One region of the Nonomuraea angiospora genome, then DNA from elsewhere that is predicted to be linked to it. Evidence: riboswitches for the same ligand, from Rfam matches in the RefSeq annotation. Region 1 holds a riboswitch; the other holds the start of a gene.
The links. Region 1 has a riboswitch for cobalamin ahead of cobN (cobaltochelatase subunit CobN). Riboswitches for the same ligand answer to the same signal wherever they lie in the genome.
Positions count from the first base shown of each region.

Region 2: another riboswitch for cobalamin. It lies ahead of H4W80_RS18090 (ribonucleoside-diphosphate reductase subunit alpha); the one in region 1 lies ahead of cobN (cobaltochelatase subunit CobN).

Region 1 is NZ_JADBEK010000001.1:2,172,337-2,178,406, forward strand. Features, by position in the region: gene H4W80_RS62565 (nitrite reductase) at 1-1,079, opposite strand, end outside; cobalamin riboswitch at 1,097-1,292, shown strand; partial or broken gene cobN (cobaltochelatase subunit CobN) at 1,329-4,915, shown strand; gene H4W80_RS09855 (hypothetical protein) at 4,870-5,295, opposite strand; gene H4W80_RS09860 (FAD-dependent oxidoreductase) at 5,888-6,070, shown strand, end outside.
Region 2 is NZ_JADBEK010000001.1:4,001,899-4,007,968, forward strand. Features, by position in the region: tRNA gene H4W80_RS18075 (tRNA-Pro) at 115-190, opposite strand; gene H4W80_RS18080 (mechanosensitive ion channel family protein) at 359-1,375, opposite strand; gene H4W80_RS18085 (ribonucleotide-diphosphate reductase subunit beta) at 1,433-2,428, opposite strand; gene H4W80_RS18090 (ribonucleoside-diphosphate reductase subunit alpha) at 2,439-4,595, opposite strand; cobalamin riboswitch at 4,721-4,915, opposite strand; gene H4W80_RS18095 (Bug family tripartite tricarboxylate transporter substrate binding protein) at 4,920-5,867, opposite strand; gene H4W80_RS18100 (SAM-dependent methyltransferase) at 5,943-6,070, opposite strand, start outside.

The DNA.
Region 1 (6,070 bases):
GGCACGCCTGCGGTGTCCTCCGGACCGGCCGCGCTGGTGGCGCCTCCCGGATCGGGCGCGTCACTCGTGCCGGCCGGGCCGTTCGTCTCGGCCGCTGCGGCGATGGCGCGCGCCTGAGCGGCGGACAACCGTCCGAGCGGCACCACGACCTCCAGCGCCACCCGCCCGTCCCGCTGCTCCACCCGCCCGGCACGCGGCGCCCGCACCGTGCCGCGGACGCCCGGAGCGCGCGGCGCCTCGGCGTCCGGGGTCGGCCCGGCGTGCGGGTGGGGCCCGGAGCGGCCGTCGGCGGCGCGGTCGGTGGTGCCGGTGGCATTGACGGGGAGGGCGCAGTCGGACGCGACACCGTCGAGCGCGGCATCGCGGGGCGTGTGTGTGGCGCGGGCGGGAGCAGCGGTGTGGTCGTGGGTGGTGGCGGTGTGGAGGCGGGTGGCGATGCGGGCGGGGCCGTTGTGCAGCTCCGCGATCCGCCACGCGCCCCCATCCCCTTCCGCCCGTTCGTCGAGGAACGCCTCGGCGGCGGCGATCATGAGTCCGGCCGCCGCGTCCGCCCCCACGGCGAGCCCGGCGTCCACCCCCGCCAGCAGCACCCGCCCGTCGAAGAACGTGACGTCGGCCCCCAGCGCGAGCATGTCACCGCTGCCCTCGTCCACCGCGAACAGGAACCGCCCCGGCAGCCCCGCCAGCCGGGGCCGCGCGCACAGGGCCCGGTCCAGCGCCTCCACCAGGGGCTGCGGGTCCAGCAGGCCGAGGCCCGTGCGGCCGCCGAGCGGCGAGGCCACGATGTTGCGCACGCGCTCGTGGGCCTCCGACGGCAGCAGGCCGGCGGCGGCGATCCGCTCGGCGAAGGCGGCGGGTGAGCGCAGGCCGCGCACCTGGACGTTCGCCCGGGAGGTGAGCTCGATCACGTCCGAGCCGAGGCCGGCCGCGCAGGCGGCCAGCTCGCGCAGCCGGGCGGGTGAGATCGCGCCGCCGGGCAGGCGGACCCGGGCCAGCGGGCCGTCGGCGGCCTCGTGCACCTGTAGCGCCCCCGGACAGGCGTCGGGACGCATACGTCCGGAAAAGTCGGCTATGGACACGATCAGGATGGTAACGCCACTTCTGGCGGGGGTCGGTCCTGTCGTAGGCTCCTTCCAGGCGATGGCTAGGGAGGAAGCCGGTGTGAATCCGGCGCGGTCCCGCCACTGTGACCGGGGAGCGAACCCCACCACAGGCCACTACCCGGCGACGGGTGGGAAGGCCGGGGTGAGCGCTGATCCGGGAGCCAGGAGACTCCGGCCGCCGCGACACCCGCGACCGGGGCGAGGACCCCGAGGGAGGATTGCGCCGTGCCTGGCGACAGCCGTACCGTCCTGCTGCTCTCGACCTCCGACACCGACCTGCTCAGCGCCCGCGCGAGCGGTGCCGCCTACCGGTGGGGCAACCCGGCCCGGCTGGTGGCCGAGGATCTGCCCGCCCTGCTGGAGGGCGTCGACGTGGTCGTGGTGCGCCTGCTCGGCGGGCGCCGCGCCTGGGAGGAGGGCCTGGACGCGCTGCTGGCCGGCCCCCTGCCGGTGGTGGTGCTGGGCGGCGAGCAGGCGCCGGACGCCGAGCTGATGGAGCTGTCCACGGTCAGCGGCGGCGTCTGCGCCGAGGCGCACGCGTATCTGGCCCACGGCGGGCCGCCGAACCTGGCCGAGCTGCACGCGTTCCTGTCGGACACGGTGCTGCTGACCGGACGCGGGTTCGCGCCGCCGGAGGCCACGCCCTCCTGGGGGCTGCTGGAGCGCGACGCGCGACCAGGGCGGGGGCCGGTGGTCGGGGTGCTCTACTACCGGGCGCACCACCTGGCGGGCAACACCGCGTTCGTGGAGACGCTCTGCGCGGCCGTCGAGGAGGCGGGCGGGCAGGCGCTGCCGGTGTTCTGCTCCTCGCTGCGCACCGCCGAACCCGAGCTGCTCGACACGCTGCGCGCCGCCGACGCGCTGGTGGTGACCGTGCTGGCGGCGGGCGGCTCGCGCCCCGCGACGGCGAGCGCGGGCGGCGACGACGAGGCGTGGGACGTGGGCGCGCTGGCGGCGCTCGACGTGCCGATCCTGCAGGGGCTCTGCCTGACCACCAGCAGGCGGGCGTGGGAGGAGAACGACGACGGGCTCTCGCCGCTGGACGCCGCCTCGCAGGTGCCATCCCGGAGTTCGACGGGCGGATCATCACGGTGCCGTTCTCGTTCAAGGAGATCGACCCCGAGGGGCTGACCGTCTACGTCGCCGACCCCGAGCGGGCCGCCCGGGTGGCGGGCATCGCGGTACGGCACGGGCTGCTCCGGCACACCCCGCCCGCCGAGCGCCGCCTGGTCGTGATGCTGTCGGCGTACCCGACCAAGCACTCCCGGGTGGGCAACGCGGTCGGCCTGGACACCCCGGCCAGCACGGTCAGGCTGCTGGCCAGGCTCGACGAGGCCGGCTACGACCTGGGCGAGGGCTTCCCAGGCGTGGCCGAGCAGGACGGCGACGCGCTCATCCACGCGCTGATCGCCGCCGGCGGCCAGGACCAGGACTGGCTGACCGAGGAGCACCTGGCGGGCAATCCGGTACGCATCTCCGCCGCGTCCTACGAGCGCTGGTACCGCACGCTGCCCGAGGAGCTGCGGACGGAGATGGAGCGGCACTGGGGGCCGCCGCCCGGAGAGCTGTTCGTGCACGAGGGTGACATCGTCCTGGCGGCGCTGCGGGCCGGGAACGTGGTGGTGATGGTGCAGCCGCCGCGCGGCTTCGGCGAGAACCCGATCGCCATCTACCACGACCCCGACCTGCCGCCCAGCCACCACTACCTGGCCGCCTACCGCTGGTTGTCGGCCGGCTTCGGCGCGCACGCGATGGTGCACGTGGGCAAGCACGGCAACCTGGAGTGGCTGCCCGGCAAGTCGGCGGGCATGTCCGCCGCGTGCGGCACCGACGCGGCCATCGGCGACCTGCCGCTGGTCTACCCGTTCCTGGTGAACGACCCGGGCGAGGGCACGCAGGCCAAGCGGCGGGCGCACGCCGTGCTGGTGGACCACCTGGTGCCGCCGATGGCGCGGGCGGAGACGTACGGCGACATCGCCCGGCTGGAGCAGCTGCTGGACGAGCACGCCACGATCGCGGCCATGGACCCGGCCAAGCTGCCCGCCATCCGGGCGCAGATCTGGACGCTCATCCAGGCCGCCCGGCTCGACCACGACCTGGGGCTGGCGGACCGGCCGCACGACAGCGAGTTCGACGACTTCATCCTGCACGTGGACGGCTGGCTCTGCGAGGTCAAGGACGCGCAGATCCGCGACGGCCTGCACGTGCTCGGGCAGGCGCCGGCCGGGCAGGTGCGCGTGGACCTGGTCCTGGCGATGCTGCGCGCCCGGCAGCTGTGGTCGGGCCGCGAGACGCTGCCCGGCCTGCGCGAGGCGCTGGGCCTGGCCGAGGACGGCACGGCGGGGCTCGGCAGCGTGGACCGGGCCGAGGCGGCCGCGCGGGCGCTGGTGGAGGCCATGGAGGAACGCGGCTGGGCGCCGGACTCGGCGGCGGAGGTCACGCGGGAGGTGCCGGACGACCGGCGCGACCTCGTGACGCGGGTCCTGACCTTCGCCGCCACCGAGGTGGTGCCGCGCCTGGCCCGCACCACCGACGAGCTCGACCACGTCCTGCACGCCCTGGACGGCGGCTACGTTCCCGCCGGGCCGAGCGGCTCGCCGCTGCGCGGCCTGGTCAACGTGCTGCCGACCGGCCGCAACTTCTACTCCGTCGATCCCCGCGCGGTCCCGAGCCGGCTCGCCTGGGAGACCGGCCAGGCCATGGCCGAGTCGCTGCTGGAGCGCTACCGGTCGGACACCGGCGAGTGGCCGCGTTCGGTGGGGCTGTCGGTCTGGGGCACCAGCGCCATGCGCACGGCGGGCGACGACGTGGCCGAGGTGCTGGCCCTGCTCGGCATCCGCCCCGAATGGGACGAGGCCTCCCGCCGGGTCACGTCCCTGGAGCCGATCCCGCTCGCCGAGCTGGGCCGTCCGAGGATCGACGTGACGGTGCGCATCAGTGGGTTCTTCCGCGACGCGTTCCCGCACGTGGTGGCCATGCTCGACGACGCCGTACGGCTGGCCGCCGGGCTGGACGAGCCGTACGAGGACAACTACGTGCGCGCCCACGTCGCCGCGACCGGGGGCGACGAGCGTCGGGCGACCATGCGCGTGTTCGGGTCGGCGCCGGGCGCGTACGGGGCCGGACTGCTGCCCCTGATCGACAGCCGCAACTGGCGCGACGACGCCGACCTGGCCGAGGTGTACGCGGTGTGGGGCGGCTTCGCCTACGGCCGCGGCCTCGACGGCGTGGCGGCCCGCCCGCAGATGGAGGACGCCTACCGCAGGATCGCGGTGGCCGCCAAGAACGTCGACACCCGCGAGCACGACATCGCCGACTCCGACGACTACTTCCAGTACCACGGCGGGATGATCGCCACCGTCCGCGCGCTGACCGGCCGGGCCCCGGCCGCGTACGTCGGCGACAGCACCCGCCCCGACGCCGTCCGCACCCGCACCCTGTCGGAGGAGACCTCGCGCATCTTCCGGGCCAGGGTCGTCAACCCGCGCTGGCTGGCCGCGATGCGCCGCCACGGCTACAAGGGGGCGTTCGAGCTGGCCGCCACGGTCGACTACCTGTTCGGCTACGACGCCACGACCGGGGTGGTCGCCGACTGGATGTACGACAAGCTCACCGAGACGTACGTGCTCGACCCGGAGAACCAGGAGTTCATGGCGCGCTCCAATCCCTGGGCGCTGCACGGCATCGCCGAACGCCTGCTGGAGGCCGCCGAGCGGGGCATGTGGCAGCATCCCGACCCGGAGGTCCTGCGCGGCCTGCAGGAGGTCTATCTCAAGACCGAGGGCGACCTGGAGGACGACACCAGCCGCTGAGCCGTCATCGGCTGCCCGGCCCAGTGCAGGTGCAGGTAGGACGCGGTCACCAGGGCGTCGCCGAACCCGTCGGCGCCCCTCTCCCAGCGGAACAGCGGCTCGCCGGCGTACTCGACGGCAGTGCGGTGGAACTCGTGCCCCCGGAAACGCTCGCCCGGCTCCGTCAGCGGCGAACGCCTGAGCGCGACCGCGTCCCGGTAGCCGAGCGTCAGCCTCGGCGTCATCCGTGCCCGGCCCGGCACCCGCCCGTCCAGCTCCTCACACAGGTAGAGCAGCCCGGCGCACTCGGCTGGTCTCTTGGCGTCGGACGCATCGGCGCCATCATCGGGCCGCTCGCCGTGGGCCTGTTCATGGACGCGTAAGCGGCCTATATCTGGAATTTCTACCTATTTGCGGGCTGCGCCATTCTCGGGGCCGTCGCCGCCCTGCTCGTGCTGCGCCGAAACAGCCAGCCCGCCTGATTGGCGTGGAAGATCCTCGTGCCTTGATGACGCACCGGTCACATGACGGATACGAGATCCCCCATGTGCTCATTAATGTGAGTAGTCACAAGATCCGATACTCCACAAAGGACGCAGACATGTCTTTACGTATGCGTTTCACGGCTGCCCTCACCATGATCCCGGCCGCCTCGGCCGTAGGCACGCTCATGACCACACCAGCCAGCGCCAGCTCTCCGTCGGCTGGAGCACTGGGCTGCGGCTTGGAACTGAAGCCAGGGGGCGGGTGCGCGCCGTCGACTGCCGTGACCCCGGCCCCGCGAGCACCGCCAGGCACCGATAACAGCTGGGAAGATCCAGCATGCCCAGCCTCTGGCGCGAAAGGCTGGGCGATGTTGCTTCTGGCTCGCCCATCTCCGGCCGTAGCAGCCGGCCGTCAAGAAGTACGCCGGGCTTGCGGTCTCGCCCTCGGCCTGTCCCTTACCATCGGCTCAGTTAGCCTGCCGACGTCTGTCGGCAGGAGGGAAAACTCATGAACAACACCGACGTCCTGATCGTGGGAGCGGGACCGGTCGGCCTGACCGTGGCCATCGTGCTCAAGCAGCTAGGACACGACGTGACCGTTCTCGACGCTCAGGCCGAAGGAGCCAACACCTCGCGCGCGGCCGTCGTACACGCGCACACGGTGGAACTGCTCGAACGCTACGGCGTGGCC
Region 2 (6,070 bases), 1.8 Mb from region 1:
GGCCCCGGGCTTGGCTGGCGTGGGCCGGCCCGGGGCGGGGGCCGGGTCCGGCCGGGGGGCGCCAATCCCTCCGGCCAGGCCGTGGCCCGCGGCCCTCTTCTTTCAGGACCGCTGTCCGAGTGGCAGGATTCGAACCTGCGGTGCTCCTGCTCCCAAGGCAGGCGGGCTGACCAAACTGCCCCACACTCGGTCGTCAACAAATAAGCCGCCCCGGTGCGTCCCGAGGCGGCTTTCCGATAATCGGCCGGTTATCCGGAAAGCCCTCGCCACAGTCGGGGGTAGCTCACTTCGCTGCCTTTCTTTCGTGCGGCTGGACAATGTCCACGGTAAAGGAGTGATCGACGGCCGTGCCACACATTTATCTCTGCGCGCGCGATTCCGGGGTCTCCACGCGGAAGTGCGGCAGGGACTCGGGGTAGTTGTCCCTGACGAAGTCGACCAGGAACTCGCGTACGTCGCACTTGAGGTCCCACGCGGACGGCGAGTCCGCGGCGCTCATCAGGGCGCGCAGTTCCACCAGGCCGTTCGGCAGCACGTCGGTGACCTGGAGCGTCCAGTCCTTCTGGTCCCACAGCGGGTTGCCCTGCAGGAACGCGTACAGCGCCTCCCGGAGTTTGGGCACCGGCACCGACCAGTCCACGCGCAGGAACACGACGGCGAGGACGCGGCTGCCGTGCCGGGTCCAGTTCTCGAACGGGTTCTGGGTGAAGTACGACACCGGCAGGACCAGGCGGCGCTCGTCCCACAGGCGCACGACGACGTAGGTGAGCGTCAGCTCCTCGATCCGGCCCCATTCCTTCTCCACGACGACCACGTCGTCGAGCCGGAGCGCGTCGCTGAAGGCCAGCTGGAGGCCGGCGAGGGCGTTGCCGATGGTGGGCTGGGCGGCGATGCCGACGATGGCGCCGGCGATGCCCGCCGAGGCCAGGATGCCCGCGCCAAGCGCGCGCACCTGCGGGAACGAGAAGAGCATCGCGCCGATCGCGATCACGATGATGACCACGGCGGCGATGCGCCGGACCAGCCCGATCTGCGTCATGATCCGCCGCGCCCGGCGGTTGCGCTCCCCTTCGACCCGCACCAGCCGCTCGAGCACCACATCCGTCAGCGCGTACGTGGCCTGCACGATCAGCCAGGTGACGGCGCCGATCGTGACGAGGCCGAGCACCCGGTTGACGGTCGCCGCGAGGGCCCGCGCGTCCGGGGTCGAGCCGAGCAGGTCCGGCGCGAAGGCCACGTTGAAGGCCGCCACGACCGCCACCGTGAAGGCGGACCACGTGCAGTGCTCCACCAGGTGCCGGGGGAACGACCATTTGCGTCCGACCCTGTTCAGCACCCTCCGGACCAGCTCAACCAGGAGGATCGCGCCGATCACCGAGATTACGAGAATCGGCCAGCCTGCTGGAGACTGCACGTCTATGCCCCCAAATGTCTAGAACGTCTCGTCAAAGGTCACATTGCCCTCAACTGCCACTTGATACGCGGAGACCCGCCGTTCGAAGAAATTGGCCAGCTCCTGCACGTCCTGCAGCTCCATGAACGCGAAGGGGTTGGCCGAGCCGTACCTCGCGGGCAGGCCCAGCCTGGCCAGCCGCTGGTCGGCGACGTATTCCAGGTATTGGCGCATCTGCGCGACCCCCATGCCGGGCATGCCGGCCCCGCAGAGGTCCGCGGCGAAGGCCAGCTCCGCGGCCACGGCCTCCTCCACCATGAGGGTAACCTGTTTGCCCAGCTCGACGTCGAAAAGGTCGGGTTCCTCCGCCCGCACGGTGTCCACCACGCTGAAGGCGAACTCCATGTGCATGGACTCGTCGCGGAAGACCCAGTTCGTCCCGGTGGCCAGGCCGCCGAGCAGGCCCCGGGAGCGGAACCAGTAGACGTACGCGAAGGCCCCGTAGAAGAACAGGCCCTCGATGCAGGCGGCGAAGCAGATGAGGTTGAGCAGGAAGCGCCGGCGGTCGTCCCGCGTCTCCAGGCGCTGCAGCTCGTTGATCGAGTCGATCCACGTGAAGCAGAACTCCGCCTTGTCGCGGATCGAGGGGATGTGGTCGATCGCGGCGAAGGCCTTCACCCTTTCGTCGGGATCCGGCAGGTACGTGTCCAGCAGCGTCAGGTAGAACTGGACGTGCACGGCCTCCTCGAACAGCTGCCTGCTGAGATAGAGGCGCGCCTCGGGGGCGTTGACGTGCTGGTAGAGGTTGAGCACGAGGTTGTTGGCCACGATGGAGTCGCCGGTGGCGAAGAACGCGACCAGCCGGTTGATCAGGTGCCGCTCCTGCGGCGTCATCCTGGCCAGGTCGGCGAGGTCGGTGTGGAGGTCCACCTCCTCGACGGTCCAGGTGTTGCGGATGGCCGCGCGGTAGCGTTCGTAGAAGTCCGGGTAGCGCATGGGGCGCAGGGTGAGGTCCATGCCGGGGTCGAGCAGCACAACAGTCTCCTTACTGGCAGGCTTCGCAGGTCTCGGGGTTCTCCAGGGAGCAGGCGATCGCTTCTGCGGAGGGCGTCTGCACGGTGGTCTGGGCGATGCGGGTGGCGGGGCGGGAACGCAGGTAGTACGTGGTCTTCAGGCCCCGCTTCCAGGCGTAGGCGTACATCGACGAGAGCTTGCCGATGGTCGGGCTGGCCATGAAGAGGTTCAGGGACTGGGACTGGTCGATGTACGGCTGGCGCGCGGCGGCCAGGTCGATCAGCGCCTTCTGCGGCAGCTCCCAGGCCGTGCGGTAGAGGACTTTGAGGTCGTCGGGGATGCCGGCGACCGTCTGGACCGAGCCGTCGGCCCGCTTGAGGTCGTCGCGCAGCTGCTGCGTCCACAGCCCGCGTGCCTGCAGATCGGCCACCAGATATCGGTTGACCTGCAGGAACTCGCCCGAGAGCGTCTCGCGCTTGAAGACGTTGGACACCTGCGGCTCGATGCACTCGTAGCAGCCGGCGATGGAGGCGATCGTGGCGGTGGGCGCGATGGCGATCATGAGCGAGTTGCGCAGGCCGGTGCGGGCGACCTTCTCCCGCACGGCGTCCCACTGCCCGGTGCCCGTGACGTAGTGGTCCGGGTGCAGCACTCCCCCGGCCGCCCGCGTCTCGGCGTACGACGGGTGCCGGCCGCGCTCGGCCGCCAGGTCGGCCGAGGTGTCGTACGCGGCCAGCGCGATCTCCTCGGCGATCCTGGTGGACAGCTCCAGCGCCTCGGGCGAGTCGAACGGCAGCCGCAGCGTGAAGAACACGTCGGCCAGGCCCATGACGCCGAGCCCGATGGGCCGCCAGCGCTTGTTCGCCGCCTCGGCCTCGGGCGTCGGGTAGAAGCCCAGGTCGATGGTCCGGTCCAGGAAGCGCACGGCCGTGCGTACGGTGGTGCGCAGCCGGTCCCAGTCCACGCCGCCGTCGTCGAGGTGGGCGGCCAGGTTGATCGAGCCGAGGTTGCAGACCGCGGTCTCGGCGTCGCTGGTGACCTCAAGGATCTCGGTGCACAGGTTCGACAGGTGGATGACGTTCCCGGGGCGGCCGGTCTGGTTGGAGGTGCGGTTGGCGGCGTCCTTGAAGGTCATCCAGCCGTTCCCGGTCTGGGCGAGCGTGCGCATCATCCGGCCGTACAGGGTCCTGGCGGGGATCTGCCGGACCTGTCGCCCGGCGGCCTCGTACGCGCGGTACGCCCGCGTGAACGCGTCACCGTACAGGTCGGTGAGGTCGGGCACCTCCTTCGGGTCGAACAGCGACCAGACCTCGTCCGCCTCCACCCGGCGCATGAACTCGTCGGGCACCCAGTTGGCCAGGTTCAGGTTGTGGGTGCGGCGGGCGTCCTCGCCGGTGTTGTCGCGCAGCTCCAGGAACTCCTCGATGTCGGCGTGCCAGGTCTCCAGGTAGACGCAGGCCGCGCCCTTGCGCCGCCCGCCCTGGTTGACGGCCGCGACGGACGAGTCGAGCGTGCGCAGCCACGGGACGATGCCGTTGGAGTGGCCGTTGGTGCCCCGGATCAGTGAGCCGCGCGAGCGCACCCGGGTCCAGGAGATGCCGATGCCTCCGGCGTACTTCGACAGGCGGGCCACCTGCCCGTACCGGTCGTAGATCGCCTCCAGCTCGTCGCGCGGCGAGTCGAGCAGGAAGCACGACGACAGCTGCGGGCGGCGCGCGCCCGAGTTGAACAGCGTGGGCGAGCTGGGCAGGTAGGACAGCGTGGACATGAGCGCGTAGAGCTCGGCGGCCTCCGCCACCGACTCCGACAGCCCGCAGGCCACGCGGAGGAAGAAGTGCTGCGGGCGCTCCAGCACCGCCCGCGTCTCGGGGTGGCGCAGCAGGTAGCGGTCGTAGACGGTGCGCAACCCGAAATACTCGAACCGGTCGTCCGCCTCCGCGCGGACCAGCGCGTCCAGCTCGGCGGCGTGCGCGGCGACGAACTCCGCCAGCCCGTCCTGGATCAGCCCGGCCGCGTGGGTGGCGGCGATGGACTCGGAGAACGTCCGCACCCCGTGCGCGGCGGCCTCGTCGGCGATCTCCTCGGCCAGGAGCCGGGCGGCGACCCGGGAGTTGGCCGGGTCGGCGATGACCCGGGCGGCGGCCTCCTCGATGGCCAGACGGCGATCGACCTCGATGATCTGCGTCACGTGCTCTCTCCTCGCGAGCTCGTCCCCCGTGAGGGCGCGCGAGAGCACGGCGGCAGGGATCATCCCCCGGCCGTTTCGCTCCCCGGCCCTCCCGCGAGGCCATGGTCACTTCGTGCCGGGCGGGCGGCCCGGGCACACCGCTGGCAGGTCTTCGGGCTCGCGGGCGCGCACATCGCTCCTACTGGCCGTCGCTTCCCAGATCGCTCCAGTGCACTTGACGGCGGTCGTTCCCGCTCACCGCTGCGGGGCAGCCCCGGAATCACACCGGGTTCCCTTTTGCTCCGCCTCCGGAGAGGCGAACCAGCGACGAGCAGGATCCTACATCTAGTGGCCGTTCCCGCAACTACCCCAGCATGTTGTGGCCTTGGTGGTGCCGAGCAGACCGAGATCCCGCAGGACGGCGCGGGTGCGCTCGACCTCGGAGCCCAGCCACTGCTTGAAGTCGGCGCCGCTCAGCGGGATCGAGATCCAGCCCGCGGACCGGCAGGCCGCCTCCCAGTCGGCCGAGGCGGTCACGTCCTCGCACATGCGGATGGCCGATTCGCGGCTCTCGTCCGGCATGCGCTCGGGTCCGAAGGCCGCCGCCCAGTCCGCGAAGTCGACCCGTACGCCGGACTCCAGCAGCGTCGGCACGTCGAGACCGGACACCCGCCTGGCCGAGGACACCGCGAGCGCCTTGACCTGGCCGGCCTTGATGCTCTCGCGCCAGTCGGCCAGCGGCCCCGCGGCCGCCCCGGCCTTGCCGGACAGCAGCGCGGTGGCGGCCTCCTGGCTGCTGGGGTAGGCGGTGTAGTCGAGCAGGCGGGTGTCGGCGCCGAGCCCCCTGGCGATCAGGCCGAACAGCAGGTGGTCGGGCTCGCCCTGGGGGCCGCCCGCCAGCTTCGTCCGGCCCGGACCGGCGAGCAGGTGGGCGCCGAACGCCTCGAAGTCCCCGAACGGCGAGCGGTGGGGCACCACCACGACCTCGACCTCGCCGGTGAGCCTGGACAGGGGGGTCGCGGTGTCGAGGAGGGTCTGGGCGTTGTTCAGCTCGGCGGCGGCCAGCGCGGGCAGCCCGCTCACCGTGATCCTGACGCCCTCCCCGGTCTCGTATCCGGCCGTCCGGGCCGCGCCGGCGAACGCCTGCCCCACGCGCTCCCAGCGACGCCCCTGAGGGTGGATCGAGAACCGGGCGCGCAGGCCCGCCGCGCTCCCGGTGAAGCGCTCGGTCCCGCAGCCGGCCGCGCACGCGGCCAGGCCCAGCCCCCATGCGAACAACCGCCGACGGCGCATGTGCCTCTCCCCCGAGCATCGCGAGCATCGCTTACTCTAAGTTATCGACACAATGCGCAGAGATACACATGTCTCTTATAGTGGCTTTTTGCCGACCCCGGCCATCAGGGACGACGGCAGCGACCAGTCCCCCACCAGCTTGGGCCGGTCGGGACGCCAGTCGACGGCCTGCACCAGGCCCGGCGGCTCCAGCGGGAAATCGC